3 regions of the Mesorhizobium sp. M9A.F.Ca.ET.002.03.1.2 genome follow, and region 1 is predicted to be linked to each of the others. Evidence: predicted binding sites of a transcription regulator. Region 1 holds the regulator's gene; each other region holds the start of a gene.
What was found. Region 1 encodes LexA, which represses DNA repair genes until DNA is damaged. Its sites were predicted from a motif close to TGTTCNNNNTGTGTTCNG; they were not measured.
Positions count from the first base shown of each region.

Region 2: the regulator LexA is predicted to act here: its motif matches at 1,253-1,270, upstream of EJ066_RS16160 (PA0069 family radical SAM protein).
Region 3: the regulator LexA is predicted to act here: its motif matches at 1,883-1,900, upstream of parE (DNA topoisomerase IV subunit B).

Region 1 is NZ_CP034443.1:4,798,243-4,801,520, forward strand. Features, by position in the region: gene EJ066_RS23140 (ComEC/Rec2 family competence protein) at 1-1,029, shown strand, start outside; gene lexA (transcriptional repressor LexA) at 1,023-1,760, opposite strand; gene glp (gephyrin-like molybdotransferase Glp) at 1,864-3,069, opposite strand; gene moaC (cyclic pyranopterin monophosphate synthase MoaC) at 3,069-3,278, opposite strand, start outside.
Region 2 is NZ_CP034443.1:3,361,645-3,364,922, reverse strand. Features, by position in the region: gene EJ066_RS16170 (hypothetical protein) at 1-486, opposite strand, end outside; gene EJ066_RS16165 (glycosyltransferase) at 689-1,195, opposite strand; gene EJ066_RS16160 (PA0069 family radical SAM protein) at 1,345-2,499, shown strand; gene EJ066_RS16155 (ribonuclease HII) at 2,654-3,278, shown strand, end outside.
Region 3 is NZ_CP034443.1:4,589,550-4,592,827, forward strand. Features, by position in the region: gene parE (DNA topoisomerase IV subunit B) at 1-1,812, opposite strand, end outside; gene EJ066_RS22155 (diguanylate cyclase) at 2,085-3,263, shown strand.

The DNA of each region.
Region 1 (3,278 bases):
TCGCCGCTCGGCTTCGTCACGCGAAAATTCCTGGTGGCGATGGGCGGCCTTGCCATGACCTCCATCATCGCGGGAAGCGCGACGGCGCTTTTTGCCATATGGCATTTCCAGCGGGTCTCGCCACTCAGCCTGTTCGCCAATCTGGCGATCATGCCTGTTGTTTCGCTGGTGGTCATGCCTTTCGGCGTTCTTAGCGCTCTGGCGATGCCGTTCGGTGCCGACGGGCCTTTCCTCTATGTGATGGGCAAGGGGCTGTCAGCGATGATCGTCCTATCCGGATGGATCTCGGAGCGCTCGCCCATCGACGCGGTCGGGCTGATTTCGATGCAGTCGGTCCTGCTGGCGACGATCGCTCTTGTCATCGCGACCATGGCGACGACCTGGCTGCGGCTCGCGGCGCTTCCTTTTGCGCTTGCCGGCCTGCTGACGATTTCCGACACACGCACGCCCGACGTGCTGATCTCGGAGAATGCGCGACTGGTCGCTCTGCCGGTCGGCGGCGGTGAGCTTGCCGTCAACCGGGCGCGCCCGAACGAATTTACCATCGACAACTGGAAACACGCCCTGAAGGCCGAGACGATCATCATGCCGGAGACATTCGCCAAGACGGATATACAATTCGACATCACCGATCCGGCAGACCTGCCGCCGGGCGCGCCTTTCTACTGCACCGCCGGCCTGTGCCTTGCCCGGCATCCGTCCGGTGCGATCGTCGCGCTCGCCGACGACCGCAAAACCGCGCGGCCAGCCTGTGCCTTTGCGGACTTGATCGTCATCGACGATGCGACAGCCTATTATGATCCCTGCCGCAATCCGCTGGTCCTCGTCGTGACCAAACGGCAACTCGCTCGCATGGGCAGTGCCGCCGTCTTCTTCGATCCGCAATCGGCGACGACGCGCGCAAAAATTCGTTTCGCCGTCGAAGAACCGTACCGGCCCTGGCATGTACAGCGACAGTTTTCTCGAGAGGCGAGGGGGCTGCCGCCATACCGCGAGGCCGAAAAACCCAAAAAAGCCGCCGCTCAGTAACGCCGAATCAATCCGACGAGCTTGCCCTGCACCTTGACCCGGTCAGGCCCGAAAATGCGCGTCTCATAGGCCGGATTGGCGGCTTCCAGGGCGATCGAGGCGCCTTTGCGGCGGAACCGCTTCAGCGTCGCTTCCTCCTCGTCGACCAGGGCCACGATGATCTCGCCGGGCTGGGCGGTGTTGGCGTTGCGAATAATGACCGTGTCGCCGTCGAAAATGCCGGCCTCGATCATCGAATCACCCTTGACCTCCAAGGCATAATGCTCGCCGCCCATGATCATGTCCGGCGGCACCGAGATCGAATGCGTCTGGTGCTGGATGGCATCGATCGGCACACCGGCAGCGATGCGGCCCATCACCGGGATGGATACGGTGGCAATGACGTCGTCGTCATTGCCGGCCGCAGGCATGCGTGAAGGCGCTGGCTTGACCTGTCGTCCGAGGTTGCCCTGACCAAGACTGCCTTGAATGACGCTCGGCGAGAATTTGCGCGCCGCATTGAGACCGGGCGCGATCGAATCGGGCAGGCGCAGCACCTCCAGCGCGCGGGCGCGGTTGGGCAAGCGGCGAATGAAGCCGCGCTCCTCCAGCGCCGTGATCAGCCGATGGATTCCCGACTTGGAGGCGAGGTCGAGCGCTTCCTTCATCTCGTCGAAGGAAGGCGGAATGCCGCTTTCCTTCAGCCGTTCGTGGATGAACATAAGCAGTTCATGTTGTTTGCGTGTCAGCATCGCGACCCCCAACAGAATCAAAAAACAAACCCAGAACAAACACTATCTGTTCCAGTTGTGTTCCGCAACCGTTTAAAGTTTAATGAATCTGTTGACGTTTTGTTCAGCGTAGCATCAGCACGCTGCAGGCAGCGCCCGTCGTGGCTGCGGGAGCGAATGGCTCGCGCACGATCAGCCCGTTGGCGTCGGCCAGCATTCTGAGCATCGAGGAATCCTGGATGCCGAACGGCGTCGCCTCAAGCAAGCCGGCTTCTTCCTTCACCATGGCGCGTACATAGTCCTGCCTGAGATCGTTGGCCGGCATCGCAGCACCCAGCCGCGCCTCACGGATGTCCTGCCGGTAGGCACGGCCGCCGAGCCGTGCAAGCAGCGGCTTCAGGAAGAGCTGCGTGCAGACCAGGCTCGCCACCGGATTGCCGGGCAGGCCGATGCAGCGGATGCCGCCCAGCCGGCCGAACATCAGCGGTTTGCCGGGCCGCATGGCGATCTTCCAGAAATCGAGCGTCATGCCTTCGCCGGTCAGCACGTCATGAACGAGGTCGTGGTCGCCGACCGAGGCGCCGCCCAACGTGACGATGACGTCGGCTCCTGCGTCGACCGCTTTTTTCACCAGCGCGGCGATCGCCTCCTTGCGGTCTGCGGCGATGCCGAGATCGAGCACACGCGCGCCGACCGAGCGGGCCGCGGCGGCGACGCCATAGGCATTGGACGAGATGATCTGGTCTGGGCCGAGGTCGCTGCCCGGCGGCAGCAATTCGTCGCCGGTGGCGATGATGGCGACCAGCGGCCGTTTCACCACGCTGACCTGCGGATGGTTGGCTGACGCCGCCAGTGACAAGGCCGCCGGATCGAGCAGGCGGCCTTTCCCCAGCAGAACGTCGCCCTTTGAGAAATCGAGCCCGAGGCGGCGGATGTTGCGGCCTTCAACCGTCGATGCGGTCACTTCGATGCTGCCGCCGCCAAGGTCGCGGACATTCTCCTGGATGACGATGGTGTCAGCGCCTGCGGGAAGCGGCGCGCCGGTGAAGATGCGCACGGCCTGCTTCTCACCGACCGTCCCGGCGAAGCCGCGGCCGGCCGGCGCCATGCCGATCACCGAAAGCCTTGCGGGTACGGACGCGACATCGGCGGCCCGCGCGGCATAGCCGTCCATGGCGGACGCGTTGAAGGGCGGCTGGGTGCGGAGCGCCACGAGCGGCTCCGCCAGCACGCGGTCGGCGGCGGCTATCAGGGCGACGCTTTCGGCTTGCGAGGGCGCAGCACCTTCAAGCAGGCGCTCGAGCGCCTCGGTGACCGGAAGCAGCGCCATTATTGCCCAGCCCCTTGGGCGCCCACCTTGTAGTCGCCGGATTTGCCGCCGGTCTTTTCCACCAGCCTGATGCCGGAGATCACCATGGCCCGGTCGACCGCCTTGGCCATATCGTAGATGGTCAGGCAAGCGACCGAGACGGCGGTCAGCGCCTCCATCTCGACGCCGGTCTTGCCGGTGACACGGGCCAGTGCCGTGACCCTCAGGCC
Region 2 (3,278 bases), 1.4 Mb from region 1:
CACGGTAAGCGCGGCATTACAGTCGAGAATCCGCTCGAAAAAGTGCCCGCTGAGCAATGGGCGGCCAAAGTGGCTCTCGGCCTCCGCATGCTTGGCCGGCAGGAACTCCAGCCGACGGTCGAAATTGCCGAAGCAAGGCGTGCGCTGCGCGAAGCCGGCGATCTCCTCGTGGATCGACGATGGCAGGACAAGCCCGGAAAACAGGCCCTCCGAGCGGAGCGCACCGACCACCGCATCACGATCAACACCGGTGAACATCGTTTCCTGGACGTTCTGTGCCGGTCGGACGGGTTTTGCGCCGCGCCAATGCAATCGCCGCGCCGGCATGGTGCGCGCCAGCATGAACATCGGCAGCCATGCCGGATTCTCGCGAAGGTCCGTCAGATAGGTCGGAATCCGCACGGCGATGCGGCGCAGCAGGCTGCCGTTTTGGGCAATCGACTCGAGGCTTGCAGCACCGGATTTGTCAGGGCTTGAAGGGGTCATCGGGATCCTCAACTATCAAAACAGCATAGCGTCGGTCGCTTACTGCTCTGGCGCTACCCAAACCCAACCGCCCGTCTCAAAAGAATGGTAACCCGAGGTCAGATTTTGTGCAATGCACAATAAACGACGGCTTTTGCAAAAAATTCATCTCGGCGAAGGGATGCGACCTCCGTCGTCCGCGCACCGGGAGAGGGAAAAACCCTCACTTCGCCGGAGCCACCCAGATCTCGGCATCGAGCCTCCTGGTCGCAAGGCCGCGCGCGATTGCTTCGGCGCTGCGGGCATGCTTCGACAAGGCCGCGGCCTGGCGCTTGCTGATCAGCAGCCCTTCGGCCAATGCCCGGTTCCCTGAAAACACCCGCGACAGGAACGGCACGCGACTGCCGCGCGCCCGCGAGAACCGCGCCGGCATGGTTTGCCTGGCCGCATGGGCGGCGACCTCGTCGATCCAGCCTTCCGCCAGCCGCGCACCCGGCTCCAGCAGCAGCAGCCAGTCGCCCTTGGCCTGCCTGATGCCGGCGGCGATGCCGCCGCTCGCCACGTAGAGGCAGCCGGCATGTTCGGCAACGCGGTGCGTCTGGTCGGTCGAGCCGCTGTCGCAAACGACGACATCGCGCACCACGCCCTCGACCGCACCGCCGATCAGCGAGGCGAGCGTGCGGGCAAGTCTCTCTTCGTCATTCAGGGTCTGGATAAGAACGCTGAGCATCGTTAGCCGAATAGCGGAAAGCCGGGCGTGGCGCCAGTTTTGCGTGGCACCATAAAAAGTTCTTGCTTTGTTCTCTTTCATGAGATAGGAATAATTTCATGAGCAGAGCGATTCGACGGCCGACCGACAGTCCGTGGGAGAGGGCGAAAATGGAACAGATCGTACGTGCCGACATTGCAGCCTTCGGGGCAGGAAGAGCCGAGATGGCCAATGCAATGATCGAGCAGAGCGGCGTACGTATCCGTCCGGACCGCAATCGCGGCCGGTCTGCCGGCATCAACCCATCCGGCCGGTTCGAGCCGGTCAGCCGGCATGTGTTCGACGATGGCTGGAATTCTCTGGAGGAACTGCCGCCCTTCAAGACCGAGGTACAGGTCGAGAAGCCGCGCACCATCATCACCCGTAACGAATCCCCGGACATTTCCTTCGACCGCTCGATCAATCCCTATCGCGGCTGCGAGCATGGCTGCGTCTATTGCTTCGCCCGGCCGACGCACAGCTTCATGGGCCTGTCGCCGGGGCTGGATTTCGAATCGAAGCTGTTCGCCAAGCCGGATGCGGCGCGGTTGCTCGACAAGGAGCTGTCGAAGGACGGCTACCAGCCGCGCACCATCGCCATCGGCACCAACACCGATCCCTACCAGCCGATCGAGAAACAGTACCGGATCATGCGCGAGATCCTCGAAGTGCTGGAGGCGCGCGGCCACCCGGTCGGCATCGTCACCAAATCCGCGCTGGTGACGCGCGATATCGACATCCTGTCGCGCATGGCCGAACGCGGGCTGGCCAAGGTGGCGCTGTCGGTGACGACATTGGACCGAATGCTGGCCAGAACGATGGAGCCACGCGCGTCGACGCCGACCAAGCGGCTGGAGGCGATCAGGCAGCTTTCGGATGCCGGCATTCCGGCCTCGGTCATGGTCGCGCCGATCATCCCTGGCCTAACCGATCAGGAGATGGAGCGTATCCTCGATTCGGCACGCGCGGCAGGAGCGCGCGAGGCCGGCTATGTCGTGCTGCGCCTGCCGCTGGAGGTCGCGCCGATCTTCAAGGATTGGCTGCTGCGCCATTATCCGGACCGCTACCGTCACGTGATGTCGCTGATCCGCTCGATGCGCGACGGCAAGGATTACGATTCGGAATGGGGCAAGCGCATGAAAGGGTCCGGCCCCTATGCCTGGCAGATCGGTCGGCGTTTCGAGATCGCCGCCAAAAGGCTTGGCCTCAACGCCGAGCGGCGGTCGCTGAGGACCGACCAGTTCGTCGCCGCTGCCAAGGCAACCGAGCAACTGATGTTGCTGTGAAGACATCATGTGCGCCGTTGCCGGCGGCACATGAAAGAATCCCGTCCGGCCTGTCTTGTCCCCGGGCTTGCAGACGGTGCCCTCCGGGTCCGGTGCCCCACCCGACCCGGAGGGGCTTGCGGAGAATCGGAGCCGATGCGAACCTCGCCGCAACATGGCTCGCGCGCGTTCTGATTCTCCGCTTCTCTTCGAAATCGTAGAGAGACCCGATTTCTCCTTCGAGACGAAGGCGATGGCTGAAGGCCTATGGCCAGTGGCGGGAATGGACGAGGCCGGCCGCGGCCCGCTCGCCGGGCCGGTCGTCGCGGCAGCGGTGGTGCTCGATCCCGCCAACATTCCCGACGGTCTCGACGATTCCAAGCGCCTCAGCCATCTGCAGCGCGAGGCGCTGTTCCTGAAAATCCTCGGATCCGCTCTTGGCGTGTCGATGGCCTCGGTCAGCGCGGAAGGCATCGACGGCAGCAATATTCTCAAGGCCAGCCTCGAGGCGATGCGCCGCGCTCTGGCCGGCCTGCCGGTGCAGCCGAAACTGGCGCTGGCCGATGGTCGCGACGTGCCGCCAGGCCTGTCCTGCGCGGGCAGAGCGCTGATCAGGGGCGACCAGCGATCGCAGTCGATCGCCGCCGCCTCGATCGTCGCCAAGGTGATGCGCGACCGCATGATGTGCGGCTGCGGCAGCCATCACGCGCAATACGGTTTCGAGGTCCACATGGGCTACGCCACGGTCCGCCACCGCACGGCGATCGAGGCGCACGGGCCCGTGGCGCGGCTGCACCGCG
Region 3 (3,278 bases), 210 kb from region 1:
GAATTCGGTGCGCAGAAGTTCGTCCTTGTGCGCATCGTCGCGGGCGTAGGCGACCTTGCCGCCTTGCCTGATCGAGTAGAGCGGCGGCACCGCCAGATAGAGATGGCCGCCGCGGATCAGGTTCGGCATCTCCTGATAGAAGAAGGTGATCAGCAGCGAAGCGATGTGGGCGCCGTCGACATCGGCGTCGGTCATGATGATGACCCGGTCGTAGCGCAGGTCCTCATCGCGGTACTTTGACCGGGTGCCGCAGCCGAGCGCTTGGATCAGGTCCGAGATCTGCTGATTGGCGGCAAGTTTGTCGTTGCCGGCGCTGGCGACGTTGAGGATTTTTCCACGCAGCGGCAGCACCGCCTGGCTGGCGCGGTCGCGCGCCTGTTTCGCCGAGCCGCCGGCCGAATCGCCCTCGACGATGAAGAGCTCGGCGCCGGCCGCGGCATTCTGCGTGCAGTCGGCGAGCTTGCCGGGCAGCCGCAGCTTTCGCACCGCGCTCTTGCGCGACACTTCCTTTTCCTGGCGACGTCGCACCCGCTCGTCGGCGCGTGCGATCACCCATTCGAGCAGCTTCGAGGCTTCCTGCGGGTTGTCGGCCAGCCAGTGGTCGAAGGGGTCGCGGATGGCGGTCTCAACAATCCTGACCGCCTCGATCGTCGCCAGCCTGTCCTTGGTCTGGCCGACGAATTCCGGCTCGCGGATGAACACCGACAGCATGCCCGCCGCCGAGATCATCACGTCCTCGGACGTGACGATCGAAGCGCGCTTGTTGCCGACCAGGTCGGCGTAGGCGCGCAAGCCCCGCGTTAAGACGTTGCGGAAGCCGGCCTCGTGCGTGCCGCCTTCACCGGTCGGGATGGTGTTGCAGTAGGAATTGAGAAACCCGTCGCCACCGAACCAGGTCACGGCCCATTCGAGCGAACCATGGCCGCCTTGCCTGTCGCTTTTGCCGGCGAAGATTTCGCGGGTGACCTGGAATTCGTCGCCGAGCGAGGCTTTCAGATAGTCCTTGAGGCCGCCCGGGAAATGGAACTCGGCCTTGGCCGGCGTCGTGTCCTTCTCCTTGATCAGTGACGGATCGCAGGTCCAGCGGATCTCGACGCCGCCGAACAGATAGGCCTTCGAGCGCGTCATGCGATAGAGCCGCGCCGGCTCGAAAGCCGCGCCCTTGCCGAAAATCTGCTCGTCGGGATGGAAGCGCGTTTTGGTGCCACGGCGGTTGTGTACCTCGCCGAGATGCTCCAGGCCGGTGACCGGAATGCCGCGCGAGAATCTTTGCCGATAAAGTTGCCGTCCCCGTGCGACTTCGACCTCGAGATGATCCGACAGCGCGTTGACCACGGAAACACCGACGCCGTGCAAACCGCCCGAGGTTTCATAGACCTTCGAGTCGAACTTGCCGCCCGAATGCAGCGTCGTCATGATGACTTCGAGCGCCGGTTTCTTGAATTTCGGGTGTGGATCGACCGGAATGCCGCGGCCATTGTCGGTAACTGTGAGATATCCGTCGGCGGAAAGCTCGACATCGATGAAAGTCGCGTGGCCGGCGACCGCCTCGTCCATCGAATTGTCGATGACCTCGGCGAACAGATGGTGCATCGCCTTGTCGTCAGTGCCGCCGATATACATGCCGGGGCGGCGCCGCACCGGCTCCAGCCCTTCCAGAACCTCGATGTCGGCGGCACTGTAGCTCTCGCTGCCGTCGCGGGATGCCGGGCGCCTCGCCGCCTGCACCAGCGGGTCGACCGGGCGCGCGGTGGCGCGAACCGGTTGCGGCTGCTTGTCCATAGTGCCGAAAAGATCGTTGTTGTCGTCCATGCCGGTCCTGGATTCCGATGCTGCGAATCACCACCCGATACTGCCACGCTTTTTGCGGGCAGGCGACGGAGGTTCCTGTTACGTTCGAGGATAGAGCCTCTTACCGCAAAACCATTCGACAACCAAGCGGCGGAAATGGGTCGACGCTTGGACATCGACGCTTTGTAAACCTTGTCCGAAGGTTGCGCCGGAAGGTTGGCCGAAAAACGGTATTTGCGAACTGCCGATGACCTAGAATGCAGCGGAACCCCTCAAGAGGCTGCTGCCCACGCATGTTGGATTACAGTTCGCTCCTGCTCGCGGCGGCGCTGTCGGGCACGTGCCTCAGCATCACCATGTTTGCGATCTGGTTCGCCGCGCCACAGGCACGCTTTGTGCTGACGGTGGGCTGCGGCATTCTGGTGCTCGTCGCGCATGTGGTCTTGTTCTGGCGCTACGCCAGGGATCCCAGCCCCTGGCTTTGCCAGATTGTGCTCGCGCTCCTCAGCCTGGGCTTCCTGGTGCTCTGCCTGTCGGCCATGCAGTATCTCGGCGTGCGTGATTACGGGCGCGCTATCCTGCCGACCCTGGCTGCGATGGCTGTCTGCGCGGGCGTAACGTATCTCGGCCTTGACGGGGTCGGCTTCATCGTCACCTACGCGACGGTAACGGCACTGCTCACGCTTATGGGCGTGATGTTCTGGATCAAGGGCGGTGGTCACGATCGCCGGATTCTGCTGGTCGTTTCGTTCCTGAGCAGCGTCTGTGCGCTGTCCTTCGTACTTTGCGCCGCGGTCCTGCTGGTCAAGGGCCAATGGACGCTCGGCGTTGCGCCCGACAATTGGGCCGAGCGGTTGAACTCCGTCGTGGCTGTTGCCTGCATGACCGGGCTCGGCGCCTTGACGCTTTCCCTCCATCATTTACAGGCGCAGACCGAATTGAAGGCCGAGACCATGACCGACCCCTTGACCGGGCTGATGAACCGGCGGGCGTTAACGGCATTCTATGGCGAGCGGGCCTTCGGTCCGTTCATGTCGGTCGCTATGTTCGACCTCGATCATTTCAAGAAGACGAACGATGCATTCGGTCATCCGGTCGGCGATCAGGTTCTGCGCCGCTTCGCCACGGTCATCAGAAAATATGCCAGGACCGGCGTCGACGCTTTTCGGCTGGGCGGCGAGGAATTCGTGCTGGTCATGTCCCGGATGACGGAAGAGAAGGCCTACGAGATTGCGAGCAAGATCAGCGTTGCCTTCGGCACCGAGGTCGTGGCCACCCAGCTTGGTCCGTTGCGCAGCACGGTCAGTGGCGGCGTCGGCTTTGGCGGGACCGGCGGCAGCAGCCTCGACGATGTGCTGGCCGAAGCCGACGCCGCGCTCTATGCGGCAAAGCGCGCCGGGCGAAATCGCGTTATCGTCCAGAACAAGGAACGCAAGACCGACCAGGTCGAGCCGGCCTTGCGTTCTGCCTGATTGCGACCGAGAGGA